DNA from 2 places in the Planctobacterium sp. AWH2_060 genome. Region 1 is predicted to be linked to the other one. Evidence: riboswitches for the same ligand, from Rfam matches in the RefSeq annotation. Region 1 holds a riboswitch; the other holds the start of a gene.
What was found. A riboswitch is a leader RNA that binds a small molecule or an ion and turns the genes downstream of it on or off. The one in region 1 is predicted to bind thiamine pyrophosphate.
Positions count from the first base shown of each region.

Region 2: it holds a riboswitch for thiamine pyrophosphate, as region 1 does, so the genes downstream of both, thiC (phosphomethylpyrimidine synthase ThiC) here and ACXAD8_RS00090 (TonB-dependent receptor) in region 1, are expected to answer to the same signal.

Region 1 covers NZ_JBSWTG010000001.1:18,757-24,753, forward strand. Annotated here, with positions in the region: gene ACXAD8_RS00080 (hypothetical protein) at 1-1,869, opposite strand, end outside; gene ACXAD8_RS00085 (hypothetical protein) at 2,037-2,687, opposite strand; TPP riboswitch at 3,037-3,143, shown strand; gene ACXAD8_RS00090 (TonB-dependent receptor) at 3,205-5,295, shown strand; gene ACXAD8_RS00095 (YkoF family thiamine/hydroxymethylpyrimidine-binding protein) at 5,305-5,553, shown strand; gene pnuC (nicotinamide riboside transporter PnuC) at 5,553-5,997, shown strand, end outside.
Region 2 covers NZ_JBSWTG010000001.1:3,493,727-3,499,723, forward strand. Annotated here, with positions in the region: gene thiE (thiamine phosphate synthase) at 1-161, opposite strand, end outside; gene ACXAD8_RS14880 (thiazole synthase) at 158-934, opposite strand; gene thiS (sulfur carrier protein ThiS) at 988-1,185, opposite strand; gene ACXAD8_RS14890 (FAD-dependent oxidoreductase) at 1,158-2,330, opposite strand; gene thiC (phosphomethylpyrimidine synthase ThiC) at 2,334-4,253, opposite strand; TPP riboswitch at 4,364-4,499, opposite strand; gene ACXAD8_RS14900 (DMT family transporter) at 4,580-5,482, opposite strand; gene ACXAD8_RS14905 (methylated-DNA--[protein]-cysteine S-methyltransferase) at 5,495-5,997, opposite strand, start outside.

The DNA.
Region 1 (5,997 bases):
CAAAAATCGGGTAAATACGTCACCAAAATTAGTTTGAGCACTGATGCCCCCTTGTAATGAATCAATATTCTCTTCCGCAGTCTTGATTTGGGCATAATCAAGGTTGGTATTAATGGAGTAACCCGGCAACCTGTAGGCCAGATTGGAACTGATTGAGGCAAGCTGATCGCCGTCAAATTTGTTGCTGTAGTTCAGGCGGGTGGAATGGGTCAATTGTTGACTTGTACCTTGCCAAAGTGGGCCTGCAACGGTGAAACGGACATCTGACTGGGTGGCTTTATTATCAGTATCTAAGCCTGTCTCGCTGTATTGTACGTTGAGATTGGCAGACTGATCATAGACATTGGTGCGGGCACTTACATTGATATTGGCCGTGCCTGCATCATTGTAGGTTAGATCACTTCCGAGTAAAAAATCATTGTTGATAGTCAGGCTGCCACCTGCAGAATAAGTATTAGAGTCGCTGTCGCCACCGAACACATTGGTGTGGCCCACTCGGGCTGAAAGGGAATCCGACAGGCCAAAGCTGTATTTTCCACTCAACCGGTATCCGGGGTTTATCGCAGAGTCACTCTCGTTGCTTCCGACATTTAAAAATGAACTTCCCACATCTTCTAACGACAGGTCATATTGAATTTCGTTGCTACCCAGCAGATTGCCTTCAATGATGTATTGTGTTTGTTCTGTTCTGACCTGGCCCTGAGGACCATAAAACACCAACTCAAAATCATTGACCCCATAAATCAAAGGCACATCATTAAATTCGTATCGGCCAGTCTGCACCCGTAAACGTTGATCAAGTAAAATACCATTGCGGTATAGTTCAACGTCCCAGTCTTGCGCAATGTCACCCACCAGATTGGTAAAATCAATGTCATTTAAGGCGTTGGAAGCCACATTTGAGATAGCAACCCCTCTGGATTGCGCGCCGGTTGTGGCCCCGCCCACTCTCGTGCCCGTGATATCCCCGATTTCCAGTCTGGCGGCATTCAACGGACCTAACAGATCTTTTTGATTTGATTCTTTGGAAAACACCAAACGGGCGTCCGTCAGAGGGTCATTATCAGTGCCGGAGAGAAAAAAGTTAGAATGGAAATAGGCCAGGTCACGGCCGCCTTGCAGACTATACAAGGTTGAGAGCTGGTCGTTGTTATAACTGACGCTGACTAAGGCATCCAGTGTTTGCGGCGATATTGCGGTATAGCCGGTATCTTCTTTTGGTGGTAAGACAGGCAAAGGGCTCCGCTGATTTCTATTGAGATTGCGATTCTGCCGTTCCAGGCGACGCTGAATGGGAAGGGGTTGTTTCGGCGCTAAAACCACCATCAGGTCAATAAAATCAAAACTCATCTTGATTTCAAACCACACTGAAAGGGTGTCGGCGTCAATGTAAATTTCGTCTTCAGTTAACTCGTAGGCGTCATCAGGAACCAGGTAAGTTTCTTCATTAATGGTGACCCATAACTCGTTTTGATCCGCCCGGGACAGGGCAAAGTGATTGTTTTCAGCGACATACCATCCTTCAGCTTTGAAAGGCTTGTTCTGAATTTCAATCGGGAAGTCTAAAATTTCAACAAAACTGCTTAATGCAAACCTGACATTGGAACTATTCTTTTTGGCGAACATTTCCCCAAACAGGTAATCACCAATTTGCGTAGTGACAAAGAGTTCTTCTCCCTCGACAAATCGTTCATTGCCGGTTGTGTCATCCCTCAGCTGCACAGTAACCATGGCGTCATATTTAGTCTGAATGTTGTTTACCAGGGTGCGAAATTTTTGTGATTGATAGAAGCCTGGCTCTTGCTTCTGCTCTGAAGCAACTGCATTGGTGATGCAAAATGTTAAGCCGAACATTATCAGGGTACGCATTAAAAGGTGACTCAATGACTCGCTAATTAATTGATAATTATATTTTTAATAATTAGAGCGTGTTGACCTTAGCTTGACGATACTTGTTCTACATAATCGTGCTCTGGTCGGTCACAAGTGAATTCGGGCTGGATAAGGTGCGAGAACTGGTCTCGCACCCGAATCACTTAGTATGAAACCGTAATAGCATAACTGCCGGTATACGTTTCATCGATGTACGAAGTGGTATTTGCACCCGTTGCATCTTCAGTGTTTAGTATTGCTCCAAAGGCAAACTGAGCCGCACCGCCGGCATCAGTAGTTATGGTGCCAGCATCAGAAGATACAGTAATGTCTGTACCATTGGCGTTATCGTAGAGATCCGCGCCAGTAATGGTGAATGTGCCGTTTGAAGGTGGTGCTGAAGGCGCCGAAAGTGTCACTGAATCATCGGCTGGAACAGAGATGGTTAATGTTGTAAAGGCCGCTGCACCAGAGATATCAAAGATAGCAGGCTGACCCGCTGTGATGATAGTTGCTGAAGCATCTCTATCACCGGCGTCAGTATCAGTCGTACCCGTAGAGCCTGAAGTAGGTGTACTGCCGTTTGCAAAAACAGTCACCTGTGCCTGAACGGTACCATCTAATGTTGCATCAGTATCCTGTTCACCCTGTACCGTAATAGTACCGAAGTTAAGCGCTTGCGATTCTGCTAAAGTAAATGAGTTTTGAATGGTTACTGAAGCAGTAGAGTTTGCTGTTTCCTGAGCATTCACACTTCCTACCAAAGAAGCTAACACCAAGCATGATATTGCTGTTTTTGTACTCAACATTTTCATCTATATTTCCTCGATTTCATCAGATTTGAACTCTCCCTGTTCACATGTATAAGGTACACGGAGAGGTGTGTAGCTCTTGGGCGAAAAGAGCATTTTCTGGCTTTTTCGCCTAATAGCTCAGTTATGTATCGACGCTGTAAAGTCCATTTTTAGGCTAACAGTTCATCTTTTAGCAAAAAAATGCTGCAAAATTCAATAAATAAGGAGATTTTAAATAAAATAGGTATGAAAATTGCCCATGAGTTCGGCATCATAAATTAGCTTCATAAAAAAATGGCTGGTATCCCACTGATTCAGTGTTACCATGCGCTTGCAAATTATGATGCAGAGTACAAATTCTGATCATTTTTGTGCAGCCAGGGGGTGCAAAAAAGCGCTGAGATTGATTTGCTTGCAAATCAAAACCCCAGACCTGATCCGGATAATACCGGCGTAGGGATGGTACAACATATATTGTTTCTCATCATATAGCCGAAATGCCGGATCTTTTCATGTTTAAACAGGAAGAGATCCTACCGTGAATACATTTTTTAAAACGTCATTAGTCAGTTTAGCCGTTGCCGCATCGACAGGGCCTTCAGCCTGGGCACAGGACGCTGACCTCTTATCCAAATCTATTGAACATATTGTTATTACCTCTGACTTTCGCGGATTATCTGAAAACGAACTTCCAGCCAGTACCAGCATTTTATCTGCGCAAGATATTGAACAACGTCAGGCGCAGTTTTTAAGTGAGATGTTAGACAGTGCACCAAACGTGAATTTTAATAGTGGTGCCGGTAGAGCCCGTTTTGTGCAAATTCGCGGTATTGGTGAGCGCAGCCAATTCACTGAACCCTATAATCCATCGGTAGGTTTTTTCGTAGATGATCTGGACTTTTCAGGCACTATGGCGATTGCAACTTTATTTGATGTTGAACAGGTGGAAGTGCTAAAAGGCCCTCAGGGTACTGCTTTCGGCTCTTCTTCACTGGCGGGCGTCATCAAGTTAAAAACCTTCGACCCGGATGGAATCGAGAGCGGCAAAGCCAGTGTCTCGGTAGCGCAAAAAGACAGCTACAATCTGGCTGCTGCTTATGGCAACGCTATTAACGAGCAGTGGCAATATCGCGCCGCAGTGCAGCATTACGTCAGCGATGGTTACATACGCAATGATTATCTGGATCGCGACGACACCGATAATGTTGATGAGTTTTCTTCACGCCTGAAAGTGCGCTATTTGCCAACCGACGATATTACCCTTGATTTCGCGCTGCATTATTACGATGTAGACAATGGCTATGATGCCTTTTCTTTGGATAACATTCGCACCACGATTTCGGATGAACCTGGGTTTGATCGACAGGAAACCGTGGCATTCAGCACTAAACTGCAATGGAAAATGGACAAGGTGACTCTGGAAACAACATTGGCTACCAGCGACTCTGATTTAGACTACGGCTATGATGAAGACTGGACCTATGTTGGTTTTCATCCCTGGGAATATTCATCTACCGATCATTACTTCAGAGAGCGCGACACCGATAGTCTGGATTTGAGACTGATGTCCGCAGAGCCTTTAAATTTCTCTGGTATTGAAACCGATTGGGTAGTGGGCCTTTACTTCAAGTCTACTGATGAGGATTTGCTAAGAGAATATACTTATGCGGACACTGACTTCAGCAGTGATTATGCTTTGGATAACAAAGCTATCTATGGTGAAATTTACCCTCAGTTGACTGACAAGTTAACCCTGACCCTGGGTTTAAGACTTGAAGAGGCCAGCATTGATTACAGTGATAACGCCGGTTTTGTCGATAGCAAAGACGATACCTTTGTAGGTGGACGCGCTGTACTGGATTACCAGTTAACTAAAGATGTAATGTCCTACATCAGTGTTAATCGCGGCTACAAGTTAGGCGGTTTTAATACCGACCCTCGGGTGCCTCAGGAAGATATCTACTTCGAAGGTGAATACACCTGGAACTATGAGTTCGGTGCCAAGCAATACTTTGATGATGCCGCATATGTGGGCTTTTCACTCTTCTACATGGAACGAGAAAACACCCAAATTAGTGACTTTGTAGTTGAACCCAACACCGACAACAATGCGGTGAGCTTTGTTGATGTTATTGCTAATGCCGATATTGGTAAGAACTTCGGTCTGGAAGTTGAAAGTTACTACCAATTGACGGAAAATTTTGAGATTTTCTCGAACTTGGGACTTCTGGATGCCAGTTTTGAAGGGTATACCAACGCGAAAGGTGAATACATCGATGAGCAGGACCAGGCGCAATCTCCTAGCTATATGTATAATATAGGCTTTAATCTGGACTTTGCTGAACACTGGCGTTTAACGGTAGAAGCGGATGGCAAAGCCAGCTATCGATTTTCTGACGGTCATGAAGTGGAGTCGGGCGATTATACCTTGTGGCACTTTAATTTAACCCGCGATTGGCAGGACTGGACACTGTCCATCTGGGGTAAAAACATTTTCAACAAAGAGGTATTTGTCAGAGGGTTTGGTGGTTTCAGTAATGATCCGCGTGACTTTTACGAAACCCCGGAACCCTATCTGCAGTTTGGCAACGGGCGTCAGTTGGGCGTCACAGTCGATTATCGTTTTTAAGGAGGCGTCATGAATATTTCAGTGGAAGTCAGTTTGTACCCATTGGCCGATGGTTATCTGGAAATCATTAAAGCCACGGTAGAGCGGCTGGCTCAGGCACAACAGGTGATGGTTAAAACCAATGCCATGAGCACACAAATGACAGGGGAATTTAATGCGGTTATGGCCGTGTTGAAATCCGAAATACTGCAAACCTTTCAGGAAACCAATAAGGCGGTGTTTGTCTGTAAATTTTTAAACAGTGATCTCGAATTGTGATGGAGCTGCTTTGGCAACAGCTAATAGCGCAGTCTTTTGCGGAAGTTGTGGCGGTGCTGTGCTCGTTGTTATATGTGCATTTTGCTGCCAGACAACAGCTCTGGTGCTGGCCATTTGCTTTGGCCAGCACGGCGCTTTACACCTGGATTTTTTGGGAAACCAGTTTGTTTTTTCAGTCAGTACTCAATGCCTGGTACTTGCTAATGGCTGTCTATGGTTGGTTGACCTGGCGGAAGATGGATCAAACCGAGCCTAATCAGGTTCAACGGTGGGGCCTAACCCGCAATATTGAAGTCATGTTAGGCTTGTTCTGGGTGTCGGTATTGTTATTTCAGATAGTACAGTTTCTCAGTTCCGAAGCCATCCTGTTCCTGGATGTGGCCATAGCGGTATACAGTGCTTTTGTCACCTATATGCTGACCCAGAAAATACTGGAAAATTGGT
Region 2 (5,997 bases), 3.5 Mb from region 1:
AAGAGGCCCTGACTGTTTTGCACTGTTACCGCGCTGACCACCGTACTGCAATACACTTCCAGTTTCTGCGCCGCTTTAATATCCGCCTGAATACCGGCCCCGGCATTGCAATCTGAGCCACCGATAGCCCAAATATAGGGCTGTTTGTTTTTATTCATCATGATTGTTGCCAAAATGGTGTTCCTAAAACCGGAGTAGATGGGCTGGCGGTTTCCCGCGATTGCATTTGTCCCGCCAGATACGCAGCGCGCCCCGCTGCCACTGCCTGGCGAAATGCGCCTGCCATCAGTACCGGATCAGCCGCTTGAGACACAGCAGTATTTAACAGTACCGCATCAAAGCCTAATTCCATCGCCTGACAGGCATGAGAAGGGCTACCGATTCCGGCATCGATAATCAAAAACGCATCCGGCAATCTGGCCCGCAGGGTTTTAAGGGCATAGGGATTGAGTAAACCTTTGCCGCTGCCGATAGGCGCCCCCCAGGGCATCACAACCTGACATCCAGCTTCCACCAGGCGTTGACACAGCACCAGATCATCAGTGCTGTAGGGCAGCACCTTAAACCCTTGGTTGATAAGCTCTGTTGTGGCTTCTAACAAAGCAAACGGATCCGGTTGCAGATTGTAATCATCGCCTGTGATCTCCAGCTTGATCAGCTCAGTGGCAAACACTTCCCGGCTCATTTGCGCCACGGTAATAGCTTCTTTCGCAGAGCGACAACCTGCGGTATTGGGCAATACCGGCACACCGGTTTGTTTAACCATTTGCCAAAACTCCGCGCCGCCCTCAATACTGCCCTGACGGCGCAACGACACAGTCACCATAGCGGGCTGTGCCTTTGCGATTGCCTGCTGCATCAAGGTCGGAGAGGGATATTGTGCTGTTCCCAGCAACAAACGACTGTCCGTAAATAGCGATAGTGGAAAAGGCATTTCTGCTGGTTCAGACTTATTTTCGATGATGTCATTATGGCCGTTTAGCATTGTTATCCCCCTTGCATCGGTGACAGCACATCGAGTTGATCCCCTTCTTTCAAACTGGTGTGCTGATAGGCCTGTTTAGGCACAAAATCACCATTAACCGACACTGCAAAAGCCAGGCGGCTATCCACCACGGTGGACAAAAACTCCGCCAGACATTGAGTATCGGTTTCGGTTAATTCACCATTAAATCGGATTCGCATCTGTCTTCCTTATTGCTGTCAGTGATAAAAGGCACCACGGAATGCGGCACGGGCCGCTTGAGTACCATGGCTGAGACTGCCTGGCTAAACAAAGGGCCAAGTAAGTAACCATGACGATAAAGGCCATTGACACTCACATAACGTTCATGACGATAGATGGTCGGTAAATGATGTGCAAACGCCGGTCGCAAACCTGTGCGGGCACTGTGTATACGAGCTTCGGCAAACCCCGGATGCAAAGCATAGGCAGCGGATAACAACTCCATACTGGACTGCAAGCTAATGGGGGAATCATCCTGACTGTCTATTTCTGTAGCACCAATAACGAACTGCTGCTCAGGCTTAGGCGCAATATACAGGGGATATTTGGGGTGCATAAAACGCACCGGCCGGGTCAGATGAACTTCCGGGGCAGACACGCGAATAATCTCTCCGCGCACGCCTCGCAGGTTGCGTTGCGCTGCTTCCTGTTGTTTTGTGTTTGCACCGAATACGGGATTGGGAGTCAGAGCCAGGGTATTTCGGGCACCTAACCCGCGACAATCCAGCACAGCATCAAACTCTTGCCCCGCTAGACGTCCTTTGGTCCACTCTGTTGCCCATTGTGCTCCCGATAAGGAATCAACCGGCGTTTGCCAGTGCATTGTCACCCCAGCTCTTTGACAGGCCTGCAAGCTGGCACGATAAAAACTGCGATTGTCTAACTGCCCCTCACCGGATAACCACAATGCCCGTCGAAAATGAGCGGGCAGATCTGGCTCCAGCTCAGCAATCGCCAACCTGTCTAACCAAGGATTGGGTTCTGACTGACAGCGGCCTGTGCGCTGCTGAAATTCCGCAAGCAGTGCATCATCAGCATGATGAGACACCACTAAAGTGCCGGTTTGCTGCAACCACACAGCTTTAGGTAACTGGGCCAAAAGCTGCGGCCAGAGCGCCATTGACTCTTTACCTAAAGACAACAAACGCGGCTCAGCACAATGTACCGCTTCCGCCAATGGTGCCAACATGGCCGCCGCTACTGCACCTGCCCCTTGCGGCATGTCCGGATCATCAGCACTGAACACTGTAATCCTGGCACGCCCGAGAAGCTGCAGTGCACACAAACGCCCCAACAAGCCAAACCCTAATATTGCAATATGCATGGTTTATTTCACCGGATGATAAAGCTCACTACCAGAGGATTTAAATTCAGCGGATTTTTGTTGCATTTCGGCCTCAATATCCAGCATCTGAATCTCAATCACTTCATCGCCCAACTCCGCTGCGTAATCGCGTACATCCTGAGAAATCTTCATTGAGCAGAATTTGGGACCACACATGGAACAAAAATGCGCCACCTTGCCAGACTCCTGCGGCAGAGTCTGATCGTGGTATTCTCGTGCTCGTTCCGGATCTAAACTGAGATTAAATTGATCGTGCCAGCGAAACTCAAAACGCGCTTTAGATAAGGCATCGTCGCGAATTTGCGCACCTGGGTGGCCTTTTGCCAGATCGGCAGCATGGGCAGCTATCTTGTAAGTAATTAGCCCTTCTTTTACATCCTGTTTATCCGGTAACCCCAAATGCTCCTTGGGTGTCACGTAGCACAACATCGCTGTGCCGTACCAACCAATCTGCGCCGCGCCAATGGCCGAGGTGATGTGGTCATAGCCAGGCGCAATATCGGTGGTCAGTGGGCCAAGGGTGTAAAATGGCGCTTCGTGACACAAATTGAGCTGTTCATCCATGTTGTGCTTTATCAGTTGCATGGGTACATGTCCTGGCCCTTCCACGATAGTCTGCACATCGTATTGCCAGGCTATTTTAGTAAGTTCGCCTAAGGTGGATAATTCTGCCATCTGCGCAGCGTCATTGGCATCGGCAATCGAACCAGGCCGCAAGCCATCACCCAGGGAAAAGCTGACGTCATACTGCTGCATGATCTGACAGATTTCTTCAAAGTGAGTGTAGAGAAAGTTTTCTTTGTGATGGGCCAGGCACCACTTCGCCATAATAGAGCCGCCACGAGAAACAATGCCCGTCACCCGTTTCGCTGTTAAAGGCACATAGCGCAACAAAACACCGGCGTGAATTGTAAAGTAATCAACGCCTTGCTCTGCCTGCTCAATCAGGGTATCGCGATAGATTTCCCAGGTGAGGTCTTCAGCCACTCCATTCACTTTTTCCAGCGCCTGATACAGGGGAACTGTGCCGATAGGCACAGGACTGTTGCGAATAATCCACTCGCGGGTTTCGTGGATATAACGACCGGTGGACAAATCCATCACGGTATCTGCGCCCCAACGAGTGGACCACACCAGCTTTTCCACTTCTTCTTCAATGGAAGAGGTCACCGAGGAATTTCCAATATTGGCATTCACCTTTACCAGAAAGTTGCGACCTATGATCATAGGCTCGCTTTCCGGATGGTTGATATTACAGGGCAGTACTGCCCTTCCGCGGGCGATTTCCTGACGCACAAATTCCGGGGTGATTTGTTCGGGAATACTGGCTCCAAAAGACTCGCCTTTTTGTTGCGCAGCGCGTATCTCATCGGCCAGTTTGGTTCTGCCCATGTTCTCCCGAATCGCTACGTATTCCATTTCCGGGGTAATGATGCCCTTTCTGGCATAGTGCATTTGGGTGACATTGGCTCCGGGTTTGGCTCTGCGAATAGCGGGTAAATGCTCAAAACGAATGTGATCCAATCCTTCATCCGCCAGCCTTTGCTGAGAAAATCCGGCGCTGGGTGCAGGTAACGTTTCGCAGTCCTGTCGCTGGGCAATCCAGGCTTCCCTGAGCCTTGGCAAGCCGAGGCGCACATCAATTTCAGCGTCAGGTTCACCGTAGGCACCGGAGGTATCGTAAACCCGTACTGGTGCATTCGGCTCATATTGTGGATTTTCTTCGCTACCACCGATAAGACTGTCGGCCAGTTGAATTTCCCGCATGCCCACGCGCACATCGGGTTGCGAGCCAGTTACATAAATCTTTTTGGAATTGGGATAATCATAGCCGCGCAATTGTTGAATAAACTCTTCGGCTTCAGCGCGGCGCTGGCGAGCATTTTTTGTATTGGTTGTCATGATAAGACCTCTTTGTGTTAAATCGGTCTTGTCAGAAATAAGAAGAAGCTGGACAGGAAGCCGCCACAACCGTCCCGGAAAGTACCTGAATTGGATTATTCCTGGATTTTGAGGCTTGCTTTCTTGTTTCCTACGCAAGTATTAACTTGGTCAGGTTCACGGATCCCGCAACTGCGATCTCAGCCAAAATTTTTCAATTGTGGGCTTCACCCATCACTGAAAAATCCGGCACTCCGACAAGAAGTATAAATTTCCCTTTTAACTTACTTTAGCGCTAAGCGCTGTGTCAATATGGATTTTAAGAAGTTCTGCTTAAGCGCTATCACTTATTTAGTTTCCGGCTTTGCCAGCCAGAGCTTCGACGGCAACTTAAGCATGCCGGTGGTGAGCGCCACACCCAATAAAATGGTCGCTGCCCCCAGCAAAATAGTTTGGGTAACCTGCTCATCGATAAACCACCAGCCCCAAATAAAGGCAAACAGCGGCACCAGATAGGTTACCGATAGAGCTTTGCTGACTCCCTCGCGGGATAAAATACGAAAATACAGAATATAGGCTACGCCGGTACAGGCGATGCCCAGGCAAATCACATCCCGCCAGGCGCTGACTGACGGCATCACATCTGGCCAAGTGATGACGCCAGGTACAATCAACATCAAAGAGGCATAAACCTGACTGCCGGTAGCCACCGCCAGCGGTTTCATTCCCGCTGCATAGAGCTTGGAATAGCAAGCGGCAAAGCCATAGCAAGTGGAAGCAAACAAGGCCCCCATAATGGGCAGCAGCAACATAGCGTCATCGGAAATCTTTTCTGACATCAGGATGAACACCCCAGTGAAGCCCACCACTAAACCAAAGATGGTGGCTGGCGCTATTTTGTCTTTTAGCCACAGCCAGGCCACCAGCGCACCGAACATGGGCGCGGTGGAATTCAGGGTAGCGGTTAGCCCGGCTTCCAGCGACAGTGTGGCCCAGGCGAATAAGGTAAAAGGCATGGCGGTATTGGTTAATCCCAGCACCACCAAATGTCGCCAATGAGTGCGAATTTGCTGCATTTCATGACGGCGAATAAAGGCCATCAGCACCAGTAAAAACACAGCCGCAATCGAAGCCCGAAACAGGATCAAAGAAAAGGCACCAAACTCTGGCGATGCTGTGCGCATAAACAAAAATGACGCGCCCCACAGCGCGCCGAGGATCAAAAGCTCCAGATAAGATTTAGCCTGCATATTACTGTCCTGTTACTCATCCCAGAAAGAGGGTTGCTTCGCGCTATTTTGCCCTGATTCTAGTTGTAGCAACCATGCTTTTCTGGACAATCCCCCTGCATAACCGGTCAATTTACCGTTTTTACCGATAACCCGATGACAAGGCACCACAATACTCAGCGGATTTTTACCATTGGCCGCTCCCACAGCCCGAACCGCTTTGCTGTCACCCAGTTGTTGCGCGATATCCAGATAACTACAGGTTTCGCCATATGGCACGGTTAACAGCGCCTGCCAAACCTTGCTCTGAAAATCGGTGCCCTCGGGGGCCAGTGGCAAATCAAATACGCTGCGCTCACCGGCAAAGTACTGCTCAAGCTGTTGTTTTGCTTCTGTTAATACCGTCTCTGACGATGCCCCATGCTCGGGTTCCTGCACAAACAGAATATGGCGCAATTTCCCATCGCTTGCAGCGATCTCCAGCCATCCCAATGGCGTCTTCAGATAATCATAAATGCGGTTAGTTTTGCTGTTCA